Regions from separate parts of the Undibacterium sp. Tian12W genome, predicted to be linked through region 3. Evidence: predicted binding sites of a transcription regulator. Region 3 holds the regulator's gene; each other region holds the start of a gene.
What was found. Region 3 encodes LexA, which represses DNA repair genes until DNA is damaged. Its sites were predicted from a motif close to ACTGTATNNNNATACAGT; they were not measured.
Positions count from the first base shown of each region.

Region 1: ruvA (Holliday junction branch migration protein RuvA) is a predicted target of LexA. The motif match lies at 2,618-2,635, and genes of this name have one in related genera.
Region 2: ACO0LI_RS27645 (VRR-NUC domain-containing protein) is a predicted target of LexA. The motif match lies at 1,657-1,674, and genes of this name have one in related genera.

Region 1 covers NZ_JBMPPK010000028.1:32,832-37,056, reverse strand. Annotated here, with positions in the region: gene ACO0LI_RS27050 (2-keto-4-pentenoate hydratase) at 74-898, opposite strand; gene ruvB (Holliday junction branch migration DNA helicase RuvB) at 948-2,018, opposite strand; gene ruvA (Holliday junction branch migration protein RuvA) at 2,022-2,603, opposite strand; gene ruvC (crossover junction endodeoxyribonuclease RuvC) at 2,777-3,319, opposite strand; gene ACO0LI_RS27030 (tetratricopeptide repeat protein) at 3,645-4,225, opposite strand, start outside.
Region 2 covers NZ_JBMPPK010000030.1:28,745-32,969, reverse strand. Annotated here, with positions in the region: gene ACO0LI_RS27655 (N-6 DNA methylase) at 1-993, opposite strand, end outside; gene ACO0LI_RS27650 (hypothetical protein) at 1,131-1,496, opposite strand; gene ACO0LI_RS27645 (VRR-NUC domain-containing protein) at 1,700-3,364, shown strand; gene ACO0LI_RS27640 (helicase C-terminal domain-containing protein) at 3,361-4,225, shown strand, end outside.
Region 3 covers NZ_JBMPPK010000014.1:41,425-45,649, forward strand. Annotated here, with positions in the region: gene lon (endopeptidase La) at 1-585, shown strand, start outside; gene ACO0LI_RS18285 (hypothetical protein) at 789-1,295, shown strand; gene ACO0LI_RS18290 (hypothetical protein) at 1,314-1,754, shown strand; gene lexA (transcriptional repressor LexA) at 2,231-2,887, opposite strand; gene rpsF (30S ribosomal protein S6) at 3,153-3,521, shown strand; gene priB (primosomal replication protein N) at 3,550-3,849, shown strand; gene rpsR (30S ribosomal protein S18) at 3,859-4,143, shown strand; gene rplI (50S ribosomal protein L9) at 4,170-4,225, shown strand, end outside.

The sequences.
Region 1 (4,225 bases), on a different contig from region 3:
AGTTTGCTAAAGATGCAGTCTTATCGCTGTGGGCTTATCGTTGCAGACTGCATAACTGCAGGCTTGGCTGCTTTTAAGCAAAACTAACACTCAGGCCTGGTAATGGGATACCAGAGAAAGCAGTCCCCCAGGTTTGCCCGGCCTGTACCGGGTAAGCATCAGTCCAGGTGCCGGTGGTAATGATTTCACCTGCCTGCAAAGGCAGGAACTGTGGCTGCTTTTGCAGCAGGCCATGCAGGTGCCAGATCGCATGCAAGGGGCTGTCCAGCACATTGCTGCCATAGCCAGCGCTCAGCAGTGTGCCGTCGCATGACAGCGAGACGCTGGCATTGGCCAGCAACTCAGCCAGATGCTGACGGCTGGCACTCGACAAGATGCGTGGCTCACCGATCAGCAGGGTGCCGTGCAAGCCCAGTGCGGCTATCGCGTCGGCTGCTTCAAACTTCCAGTCAGGGTAGGGGCTGACGACGATCTCTATGCCATGCGCCATCCATTCCAGGCAATCTGCGAGTTCTTCTATGCAAGCGTCGGCAGCCGGCGTCCTGCCGAGCTTGAATACCACTTCCGGTTCTATGCGTGGCTGCAGCGCGCCTGTCAGGCTTTGGTAGGCATGGTTATCTTCAACATAGCGCACCGTGCTGTCAAACAGGCTGCTCCAGATTGGTTCGCAGATGGCAGCTTTCTCGCCGTATTTATTCCACAGCTTGCGGTTAGTGAAACCAAGTTTGCGGCCTATGCAAACTTCGCCTTCGGCGGCACGGATGGTGTCAGACGCTTTGGCAATGTCATAAGCATCGTTAATGCTCAGCTCAAATTGCCAGCTTAAGGGATTGATATGCTGGGTACGCGCCCTGGCCTCAAGGACGGTATAAGCATGTTGTTCGGCTTGTAAGGACATGGCATCAAGTTCGGTTGGATTGAGCACAAACCATGGGAAGGGTCAGCGTTTAGCTACCACCCCATAAGTCACCGTTATTACCCGATCTGGGCATGGTCACGCCAAAATGCTCATACGCGGACGGCGTTGCTATCCTGCCTCTGGGCGTGCGTTGCAAAAAACCCTGCTGTATCAGATAGGGTTCCAGTACATCTTCTATGGTGTCGCGTTCTTCACCTATGGCCGCAGCGACGTTATCCAGGCCTACCGGGCCACCGCCAAATTTAAAGAGGATGGCTTCCAGCAGTTTTCTGTCCATTAAATCAAAACCAACCGCATCGACATCCAGCATCTTCAATGCCGCATCGGCAATGCCTTTGGTGATTTCACCATTGCCTTTGACCTCGGCATAATCACGTACCCGTCGCAACAGACGATTGGCAATACGCGGTGTGCCACGTGCCCGCTTGGCAATTTCACGCGCACCATCCGCCTGTATTGGGGCGCCCAGCAATGATGCGGAGCGGGTGACGATCTTGGTCAATTCTTCCGGTGTATAAAATTCCAGTCGGGCGACGATACCAAAACGGTCACGCAGCGGGTTGGTCAGCATGCCGGCGCGGGTAGTGGCACCAACCAGGGTAAAAGGCTGTAAATCCAGCTTCACCGAGCGGGCTGCCGGACCTTCACCGATCATGATGTCGATCTGGTAATCTTCCAGCGCCGGGTACAGAATCTCTTCGACTACCGGCGACAGGCGATGTATCTCATCGATAAAGAGTACATCATTGGCTTCCAGGTTCGTCAGCAGGGCCGCCAAGTCACCGGCACGTTCCAGCACCGGGCCAGAAGTCTGGCGCAGGTTGACACCCATCTCACGCGCAATGATGTGCGCCAGCGTGGTTTTACCCAAGCCCGGCGGGCCAAACAGCAAGGTGTGATCAAGTGCTTCACTACGCTGCCTAGCTGCAGTGATAAAAATTTCCAGTTGCCCGCGTATCTTTTCCTGGCCCACATATTCATCAAGCTGCTTGGGGCGCAGGGCGCGTTCTATTGCTTCTTCATTGGGCGAGCTTGGCGTGGCCGAGATAATGCGTGGCTCGCTGAAGTTGGATGAAAGATTGTCGGTCTGTATCGTCATCGCTTAGCCTTTGGACAATGCTTTCAATGCCAGCTTGATGCCATCAGAGACGCCACTACCAGCAGGCACGGATTTCATCGCCAGCAAGGCTTCCTTGTCGGAGTAACCAAGTGCCTGCAAGGCGTTCAGGATGTCAGCGCTATGGTCACCTGCAGCCAGTGCCGCAGTCGCATTGCCAAGGTCAGCACCGAGCTTGCCTTTGAGTTCCAGCAGCAAACGTTCTGCAGTTTTCTTGCCTATGCCCGGCACGCGGGTCAGGCGTCCTGCTTCTTGCAGGGTGATCGCCTGGGCCAGATCGGCTACCGACATGCCAGATAAAATAGAGAGGGCAGTGCGGGCACCGACGCCGCTGATCTTGATCAATTGCTTGAAGGTGCTGCGTTCTTCTGCCGTACCAAAACCAAACAGTACATGGGCATCTTCGCGTATCGCCAGATGCGTCAGCAAGACCACTTTTTCACCGAGATGCGGCAGGTTATAAAAAGTACTCATAGGCACATCGACTTCATAGCCCACACCCTGGCAATCGACCAGCAATTGCGGAGGATTCTTTTCTATCAGAGTGCCTGCAATGCGACCTATCATGAGACTGCTTTCATACTGTATGAATAAGCAGTGATAGTAAACGATTCTGACGCGTTTGACGAGGCTCGCAGGGAAATTATATTGATATTGCGATACTGCAATTAAGCTTATGCAGGCCAGTTATATGATCTGGCCAGGGCGCAGTGCAGCTTCGGTGAGCTTACAGCCCTGTATTAACCGACTAGACGACCGCCCTTGACACGCAAACCCTTCTTCGCCAGACCCGGCGCAATTGCCCCCAGGGTTGCCAGGGTATCACCACTATGGGCATGACAAATCGCCACGCCCAGCGCATCGGCAGCATCGCTGCCAGGTAGGCCAGACAAAGCCAGCAGGCGTTGCACCATGTCCTGCACCTGCTCTTTCTTGGCGCGGCCATGACCGACCACGCCTTGTTTAACCTGTAAGGCTGTATATTCTGCGACTGCAAGGTCTGCCGCTACCAACGCGCAAATCGCTGCACCGCGGGCTTGCCCCAGTAACAGGGTAGATTGCGGATTGACGTTGACGAAGACTTTTTCTATCGCCGCACAATCAGGCTGGTAAGTGCGTACTATTTCTGAAACGCCTGCGAGGATGGTCTTCAAGCGTTCTGGTAAAGTACCATCAATGGTCTTGATCGTGCCTGAGGCGATATACGTCAGCTTGCTGCCCTGTTTATGGATGACGCCAAAACCGGTGGTGCGCAAGCCGGGGTCTATGCCTAGGATTTTCATGAGGGCTTCTGAGTGTGTATTAGATGTGGTGCTGTGCTGCTACAGGAATTATTGCTGATGAGTATAGCGTATCGGCGAGCTAGTTTTATTGCTCGCTATGTAAGTGAGTAATTGCTTATGACGTTTAATCTTTTGCAGGATATGTGTGAGCAAGGAAATGCAATGTGGAGTGGGCTGAGTTCCAGCGGTATTTTTACCTGCATTGAAGCCAGCCCCCTCGCCAACTGACACAATGCGGTGTCGCCACTCGACGATGAAAGCATCATGGTATTTCAGGCACGAGTGCAGGCAGGCTGGCAGTCATCGGCATCAAAGTTGTCAGCCTTTATTTTACTGGCTTCCAGGCCTTGACTTCTGCATCGACTTTGCTTTTGCTCTCAGCGGGCAATACTGCTACCAGCGGGGGTAAATAGTCGCGTGCAACTTGATTGCCGTTGGCAAGAGATAGCATGGTCCAGAAATAGGCGGCCTGTTCATCTCTGGCTACACCTGCCACTTCACCAATCGTTGCCGCCAGGTCTTTCTGTGTCTTGTCCCGGGCCTGGTCAAGTGGACCCGCAACGGTGCTGGCTGCAGCGCGGCTGTCTATATTCAAGATTTTGCCGCTGGCGTAGATCCTGCCCAGGTCGAGTTGTGCATTGGCGTCGCCGCGTTCTGCTGCTTTGCGCAGCCAATAAAGGGCTTGTTTCCCGTCATCGGGTGATTCTTTGCGAGACAGATAAAGCAAAGCCAGCACGTGCTGCGCATTAGAATAATTTTGTTCAGCAGCGCGACGCAGCCAGATCGACCCTTGCCGCCAGTCTTCTGGCACGCCTTTGCCATTGATATACGCCAGCCCCAGGAAGTACTCTGCATCTGCAGCTCCCTGGTTGGCAGCCTGGCGAAACCAGAATGCAGCTTGAGACA
Region 2 (4,225 bases), on a different contig from region 3:
GCTGTGAAAGTATGAAATCCAAAGATAATTGCCATTCGAGACGTGCTTATCTTTATTAATGCCGGGTAGACCGAATGGCAAGCGACGATCGGTCTTGATCGTTTCGGCATCGACTTTATCGACATTGAATGGTGGGTTCGCCATCATAAAGTCGACGTTACCCCAAAGTGGGCGGCCATCTTGTAATCGATGTGGATCGTCATAGAAAGTATTGGCCTCCTGAATGTCGCCTTCCAAGCCATGCACAGCAAGATTCATCTTTGCCAAACGAATAGTAGCAGGTGTTTTCTCTTGGCCATAGAAAGTCACACGCTTCATTGTTTCAAAGCCCTCATGCTCGATGAAGTGACTACTTTGCACAAACATGCCGCCTGATCCACATGCGAGATCAGCCACAACGCCATGATCTGGCTCGATCACGTTGACAAGCGTTTGTACTAGGGACGGAGGCGTAAAAAACTCTCCATTATCCTGCGCGCCTTGCATGGCAAACTTCATCAAGAAATATTCATAAATCCGACCGAACACGTCTCCAGTAGCATTGCGTAAGGTCTCTGAATCAAAACAGCGCAGCAAATTTTCTAACAATTTATTATCGAAGCGATCGTACTCTTTGGGCAAACTGCCTTGTAGCGGTGGGAAATCAGCTTCAATAGCATTCATCGCCGCGACTAACGAAGTGCCTAAACTTCCTCCAGATGGAAGGCTAAGTAAAGTATCGTAATGGGCAGAAACCGGTAACTGTAATGCTCGCCGTTTAATGAAATCTGCTTTAGTCAGAGGGCGATTAGGCATCTTGCCAGCGGCTTGATCCGCCTGGATAGCGTCCAATGCGGAACGATAACGGTTTGTGGCATGCCGTAAAAAAATCACCCCAAGCACAGGCATGGAGTATTCAGTGGCAGTAAGATTAGAGTTAGCGCGGAGCTGATCGGCAGCCTCCCAGAGGGTGGCTTCTACTTGTGAGATGCTATCAAAGGCGTTTATGGTCATTGATTATTTTTGATTTTATTTACGAAGGGAAATGTAAGCTCAACCTATCTCACAACTTAATAACTTGTCTACTTAAACAATTAAAACAAAAAGATAAATTTGAAAGCTATAACTAGGTCGAAACTTCTCGGCCTATTTTAATACCTATGCTCATCCACCAAATGCTTATTAAAGCTGTACTTGCTGCCACCTTGCAGCACGTCTGTCAGGCGTTTGGGGTTGGCGGATGAGATGAAGATGTCGGCGATGCCGTCCTTGACGCGGAACTTGGTGGCAGGGCTCAGGATGTTGTTGGCTTTGATCATCAGGTGGCGGATGATTTTGGCTTTTTCGCTGCAGATGAGGAAGTGGTTTTCTTTTCTGAAGTTGGTCAGGGGGATGTTGAGCCACCAGCCCTCGTCGTTGCCATAACGGACGACTTGGGAGAATTGGGTGTTGCCTTCGTTGAGGACGTTGGCTTGCAGGGAATCGTTGGCGATTTGGATGGCTTCGGCTTTGTTCATTTTTTGATCTTTTGGAAATTGTGAGCAGATGGGAGGACAAATTGCACCTGGGGCTTTCGACTGAAACCCATCACCATCCCGACCTTCCCCTTGAAGGGGAAGGAGCTGCAAGGCTACATTGTAATCCCTGGCGTTTGCCCGGTGTCCAACATTGCGTTAAACTGTATGCATATACAGTTATTTAAACGCTACTCCCCTGCCTCATGCTTGCCAATCTGGATAATCCTTTTTACTACCTTGAAAACTTCCAGGCCGTGCTGGACTGGGTGGGTGGGCGCTATGCAGATTTGCTGACTGATGATGAAGAGACATTTATTGCGCAGTTTGGCAGCCTGGCGCAGGCATCGCGGGCTTTGTTTGTGCGTATGGTGATGCGCAAGGGTTGTGTGTTCAGGGCCAGCAAGCTGGTGTATGGCGAGATTGGTGATACCTGTGCTGCCATGCAGGCGCTGGTGGATGTGGGCTGGGTGCAGGCTGATCCTGAGCTCGATATTGCTGGCTTGTTTGATTTGCTGCAAAAGCCTGAGCTGGCGCTGTTGTTGGCGATAACGCCTGCTGAAAAGAAATTGCCCAAGGCTGAGCAACTTGGCTTGTTTAGCTTGCGGCATACGGGTAGCCAGGCATTTTCTGCGTGGTGCTCAGGTGCTGTCAGTGCGCTGGACGATGTGGCTTACCAGGTTGTGAACAAGGATTTGTGTGATCGTTTGCGGCTGCTGTTTTTTGGTAATCTGTATCAGGACTGGTCTGAGTTTGTTTTGTCTGACCTGGGTATTTTCCAATATGAGAAGGTGGAATTTTCTGCGGCCTCGCGTGGCTTTGGCTGCCGTGCGGATATTGATGCTTATCTGGCTTTGCATGCCTGTCGTGAGGCTTTTCATGCGGAGTTGCCGGTACCAGAAGTGCTAGCGCAACTAGCTGGTTTGCATGACCTGGAAAATGCCTGGATTGCCAGCCGCCGTAACCGCTTGTTGTATCAGATTGGCGATTACCTTGAAAAGCAAAAGGACTGGGCGCTGGCGCAGCAGGTGTATGCGGGCTGCACTTACCCTGGTGCGCGTTTGCGGGCCATACGGGTGCTGGAGAAAAGCGAACAGACGCAGGCCGCCTATGATTTGCTGACGCTGGCGCAGCAAGCGCCCGAGAGTGAGGCAGAGCATCAACAGGTGTTGCGTATCGCGCCGCGCCTCAGTCGCAAGCTGGGGCTGGCTAAAGTTGCCAAAGCGGCTCGTACATCACCAACAGAACTGGCCTTGCACCTGCCCTTCCCGCAAGAAGATTATGTGGTTGAGTATGTAGTGCGCGACCATTTGCATGCAGATGATGCGCCGGTGTTTTATGTAGAGAATGCGCTCATCAATTCTCTGTTTGGTTTGCTGTGCTGGCATGTGATTTTCAAGGCGATACCGGGGGCGTTTTTTCATCCTTTCCAGCGTGAGCCTGTGGATTTATTGAGCGCCGATTTTCAGACGCGGCGGGCAGATGATTTTGCGGCCTGTTTTGCACAACTGGAGTCGGGTATTTATCACCAGACCATACGGCAAACGTATGCGGCCAAGTCTGGTTTGCAATCACCCTTTGTGTTTTGGAGTACGTTGTCTGAAGACTTGCTGGAGATGGCGCTAACATGCATACCGGCTCAGCATCTGAAGCATAGTTTTGAACGCATCTTGCTCGACATACGCGCCAACCGCAATGGCTTTCCTGATCTGATACAGTTTTGGCCGCAAGAGCAGCGCTACAGGATGATAGAGGTCAAAGGGCCAGGCGACAAGCTGCAGGATAACCAGAAACGCTGGCTGGACTTTTGTGCCAGGCATGACATGCCAGTGGCTGTTTGCTACCTTGAGTGGCAAGAGGCTGGGCAGTGAGTGCCATAAGCTCAGCCAGTTATACCGTCGCCGTGCGTGCCTTGTGCGAATTCACGGCCAAGCAAGGTGATCTGGATTTGCGCTTTACGCCTTCGCCCACTGCCGAGCAAGGCATGGCTGGGCATGCAACAGTTGCCTTGCGCAGAAGCAGCAGCTACCAGCGCGAAGTAAAACTGGAAGGTCAACATGGCAGCTTGCATGTGCGTGGCCGCGCCGATGGTTATGACCCTGACTTGCAGCAGATAGAAGAAATCAAGACCTACCTGGGTGACTTGCATGCGATGCCAGAAAATCACAGGCATTTGCACTGGGCGCAAGCAAAGGTGTATGGGCATTTGTTATGTCAAAAGCTGGGCTTGCAAAAGATCAGTGTGGCGCTGGTGTATTTCAATATACAAAGCCAGAAAGAAACGGTGTTGCAACAAGAATTACCTGCAGCTGAATTGGCAGATTTTTTTGCTTTGCTGTGTGGCCGCTTTATTGCCTGGGCTGAACAGGAAGTCGCACATCGTGCAGCGCGTGATCTGGCTTTGGCGGACATGGTCTTTCCACACGCGACATTCAGGCCAGGGCAAAGGCAACTGGCTGAAGCCATGTATAAGGCCAGCAAGCGCGGCTGTTGCCTGTTGGCGCAAGCGCCGACGGGTATAGGCAAGACCATAGGCAGTTTGTTCCCCTTGTTAAAGGCGACGGCAGAACACAAGCTGGACAAGATTTTTTATCTGGCGGCAAAAACATCGGGGCGGCAACTGGCTTTGCATGCGCTGGGCAATATCCAGAACAGCACGCCAAAACTGGGCTTGCGCACGCTGGAACTGGTCGCCAAGACCAAGGCATGTGAATACCCTGAAGCGGCTTGTC
Region 3 (4,225 bases):
ACTATAGAAGCTGTGAACATGCCAGGTAAAGGCGGGGTTATCCGTACCGGTACTCTGGGCGATGTCATGAAAGAATCGATAGAAGCAGCCCGCACAGTGGTACGCAGCCGCGCCAAGCGTCTTGGTATCAAGGCGGATGTATTCGAGAAGAGTGATATCCATATCCACGTACCAGAAGGCGCAACACCAAAAGATGGTCCATCTGCCGGTATCGCCATGACTACGGCTCTGGTGTCAGTATTTACTGGCATCCCGGTTCGTGCTGATGTCGCCATGACTGGTGAGATCACCCTGCGCGGCGAAGTATTGCCTATCGGTGGCTTGAAAGAGAAATTGCTCGCTGCTCACCGTGGTGGTATCAAGACAGTATTGATACCTGAGGAAAATGCCAAGGATCTGGCTGAGATCCCGGACAATGTCAAAAACAAACTGGAAATCATCCCGGTACGCTGGATAGACAAGGTCCTGGAAATTGCACTGGAAACCCAGCCTGTTCCTTTGGTTGACGAACCAGTCCCTGTGGCTGCCGCAGCAACACCGGCAACGCCAGAAACACCAGCGGATACGACTGTGGTAAAGCACTAAGTTAGTCAGCATTTGTTGGTGCTTGCCAGCCAAGTGCTGGCAACAAAAAAATGAAATCGCCCGATTTTTGAATCGGGCGATTTTTTTTGCAGGCAGTTTTATGTCGTTGCGCAATTGCGGTAATGTTAAATTGTTGTCAACACGGGTTCAATTTAATCTATGATTCATTCTCTTTATTTTTAGATTGGAAATGGTCTGGTTCTATGACTACTTTGGCGCAACTTGATAAACACGCGAGCAAATGGTTCCACGACGCGATGCGGCGGCGCGGGTTTGCCGTAGAAAAGAAATTTACTTTTTGGCGTAAGCGCGGGCCTTTATTTGATATGTTTGTCGCAAGAATAAGTTCAGGCGGATTTCTTGATATCAATGTAACGATCTGGTCGCCTTGGGTAAATCATCCAAATGGTGAACTTGGAGAGTTCCCACCCGACTATATATTGATTGGTGGCCGCCTCTCTGAGGATTTTCCCAAAAATATGTTTAGCGACCCAATGTTTTCTGTCGAAAATGAGGAAGATATTGAACAAGTTTTAAGATCTGTATTGGAATTAATTGATAAATACGCTCTACCCTGGTTTCCGACAGTTCGTTCATATGAAACGTATGTGGCCTACGTTGGGAAGCGTGGCTATCATCCGACTCCCGAACGGATAGAAATGGTAAAAGCCGGAATTGCACGAGGCTTCCAGCAAGAGCCATATATTTGATTTTTTACCAGGTGAAATATGTCTGTCGATATTTTTGTGATTCTAGAAAAAGAGAAAATGCCTATCCCCAAGCGATGGGCGCAAGCAATTGCGGATGCAGAGTTTGATCTGCAAATTGACACGGATTTTGATGTTGAAGAATTTTCCGGGTTTTTGCCCTGCATATACAAGGGTGAAGAAACTGGGTTCGAATATTTTTTCGAAGAGTTGGAAGACGATTTTTTGGACGAAGATGCGACACCGCAGCTTAAGGGTAGAGATTATCTGGTGACCTTTTCGACGCACAGTGATTTAACTGAACTGATAGCGTCGACTATTGCGTCAGCAGTCTTGTGTTCAATGTCCAACGGATTAATTCTGAATGATGAGGATGGACTACCCTTCATCAAGTCGCAAGATGCGATTGCCTATGGCAAGAAAGCAGAGGCTGAATTGATATTGGATTTGGATGGAGAATAGCTGACAGTATCCGGATAAATCAACTCAGGTCCTATGCAAGTAAGAATGCCTGTTTTTCTGTAAAAGTACGCTAGAAATGTTGCGATCAATATCGCTTACATGATCAACATCAATATCTCGGCAAGTATAGAGTCAGCGAAACTATAAGGCATCAATCATAAAGAGTGACGTAAAAGAGTTCATTAGTTATGTTATCGCGATGCGCGCTCGAAATGCTTTTAGCAGTATGAATAGTCTCGTCTTGCAAGGCGAGACTATTGGGTGGGCGTGGAGTAGTGTTTCGCGAACTTTTTGCTTCTGATCTTTGCGCTGCCCCAAGTAAATTCTGTTGGGGGTTGGCTGAGATTATGTCAACTCGCAAATTCAGCACGTGAACTGTTGATAGCAGGTGCATCCTTTGGCGCCACTATCAAAAAAGTTTGGGGACGAGCCGGGCGTGATCCGGATGAGAGGGGAGGATCACGCCCGGGCTGACCTCAAACCCAGTTGCGCATTAGGCCGACAGCCAGGCCTTCCAGCGCGAAATCTTCTTCCGTATCACCAATCTTGATCACAGGATAATCCGGGTTTTCTGGCATCAGCTCGATCAAACTGCCAGTTTTTTTATAGCGTTTGACGGTAACATCATCACCGAGGCGGGCAACAACGATCTGGCCATTGCGGGCACTGTCTGCCTTTTTGACTGCCAGCAAGTCGCCATCAAGTATGCCAGCGTCACGCATGGACATGCCACGTACCTTCAGTAAAAAATCTGGTTTGGCAGAGAACAGGGCAGGATCTACGTGGTAAGTCGATTCTATATGTTCACTTGCCAGTATCGGCGAGCCGGCAGCAACCCGGCCAACCAGTGGCAGGGCTAGTTGCAGCAGGGCAGGATGGGGCAAGGCCAGTTGCTTGCCTGTGATATGGCTGGACAACTCTGACTCCAGCAGGCGTATGCCGCGTGAAGTGCCTGCCGCAATTTCTATAACGCCTTTGCGTGCCAGTGCTTGCAAATGTTCTTCTGCCGCATTGGTGGAGCGAAACCCCAGTTCTGTCGCAATCTCGGCGCGGGTAGGAGGAAAGCCCGTGTTTTGAATGGCGTCTTTGATCAGGTTCAGGATTTGTTCCTGGCGGGAAGTGAGTTTGAGCATGGCGTTTTCTAGTGTTAAGGTGCTGTATATACAAGCAGTCTGTATTTTTATACAGTAAAGCTGAATATGCAAGTCAAAATGACCGCAATTACTGAGAAATGTGAAAAAAATACCTCACTTACCTTCGGGAATTGGCAGATAAATAGCCTAAGTCACTGATCTAATTGATCAATATGAAAAACTGGGTTATTATTGTCGGCTTTCCTCTTCCCGCACTCGTCTTGACGCCGAGGCGGGCTATTTTTATTGTCCACAAGGAGAATATATGCGTCATTATGAAATCGTATTTATCGTACATCCAGATCAGAGCGAGCAAGTTCCTGCAATGATCGAGCGCTACAAGGCAAGTGTTGTAGCCCGTGGTGGTCAAATCCACCGCGTTGAAGACTGGGGTCGTCGTCAATTGGCTTACATGATTCAAAAATTGGCAAAAGCACACTATGTTTGCTTGAACATCGAATGCGATGCTGAAACTCTGCTCGAGTTGGAAACAGCATTCAAATTCAATGATGCTGTCTTGCGTCACCTGACAGTCAAATTGAAAAAAGCAGAAACAACACCTTCTCCTATGATGAAAGCTGTTCAGAAAGAAGATGCTGCAAAAGCGCAACGTGTTGAAGCGCCTGCTGCTTAATAATTGACAAAGGTCGCGTAAAAAAATAGTGAATCAGCTGAAGCTCGTAGCCCGGATTGTGGAAAAAAGCGCATTGCGCTACACCCCGGCCGGTATCCCGATAGCTTCTGCTACCTTGATGCATAGTTCAGAGGCTCGTGAGGCGAACACAGTTCGGCAGGTCGAGTTTGAAATTTCTGCGATGGCTGCTGGTGAAATATCCCAGCGTTTTACAGAAATTGCCTTGGAACAGCCCATGGAATTCACCGGTTTTTTAGCGCGCAAAAATCGCAATAGCAAAAGTCTCGTTTTTCACATCACTGAATTCGAGACACATTTACTAGATTAGGAGCCAAAAATGGCATTCGGTAAAAAATTCGACAAAAGCAAATTGAAGCAAAAGCGTCAACAACAAAACCCTTTGTTCAAACGCAAAAAATTCTGCCGCTTCACAGCAGCACATGTAGAAAAAGTTGACTACAAAGACATCGACACACTGAAAGATTTCGTGCAAGAAAACGGCAAAATCATGCCAGCACGTTTGACCGGTACAAAAGCGCTGTATCAACGTCAAGTTGACACTGCAATCAAACGTGCACGTTACCTCGCGTTGCTGCCATACACTGATTTGCACACAGCGTAATTGACGACAAGGTAAAGGAGAAAAATATGCAAGTTATTCTGTTGGATAAAGTCGTTAATCTCGGCAATCTGGGTGATGTAGT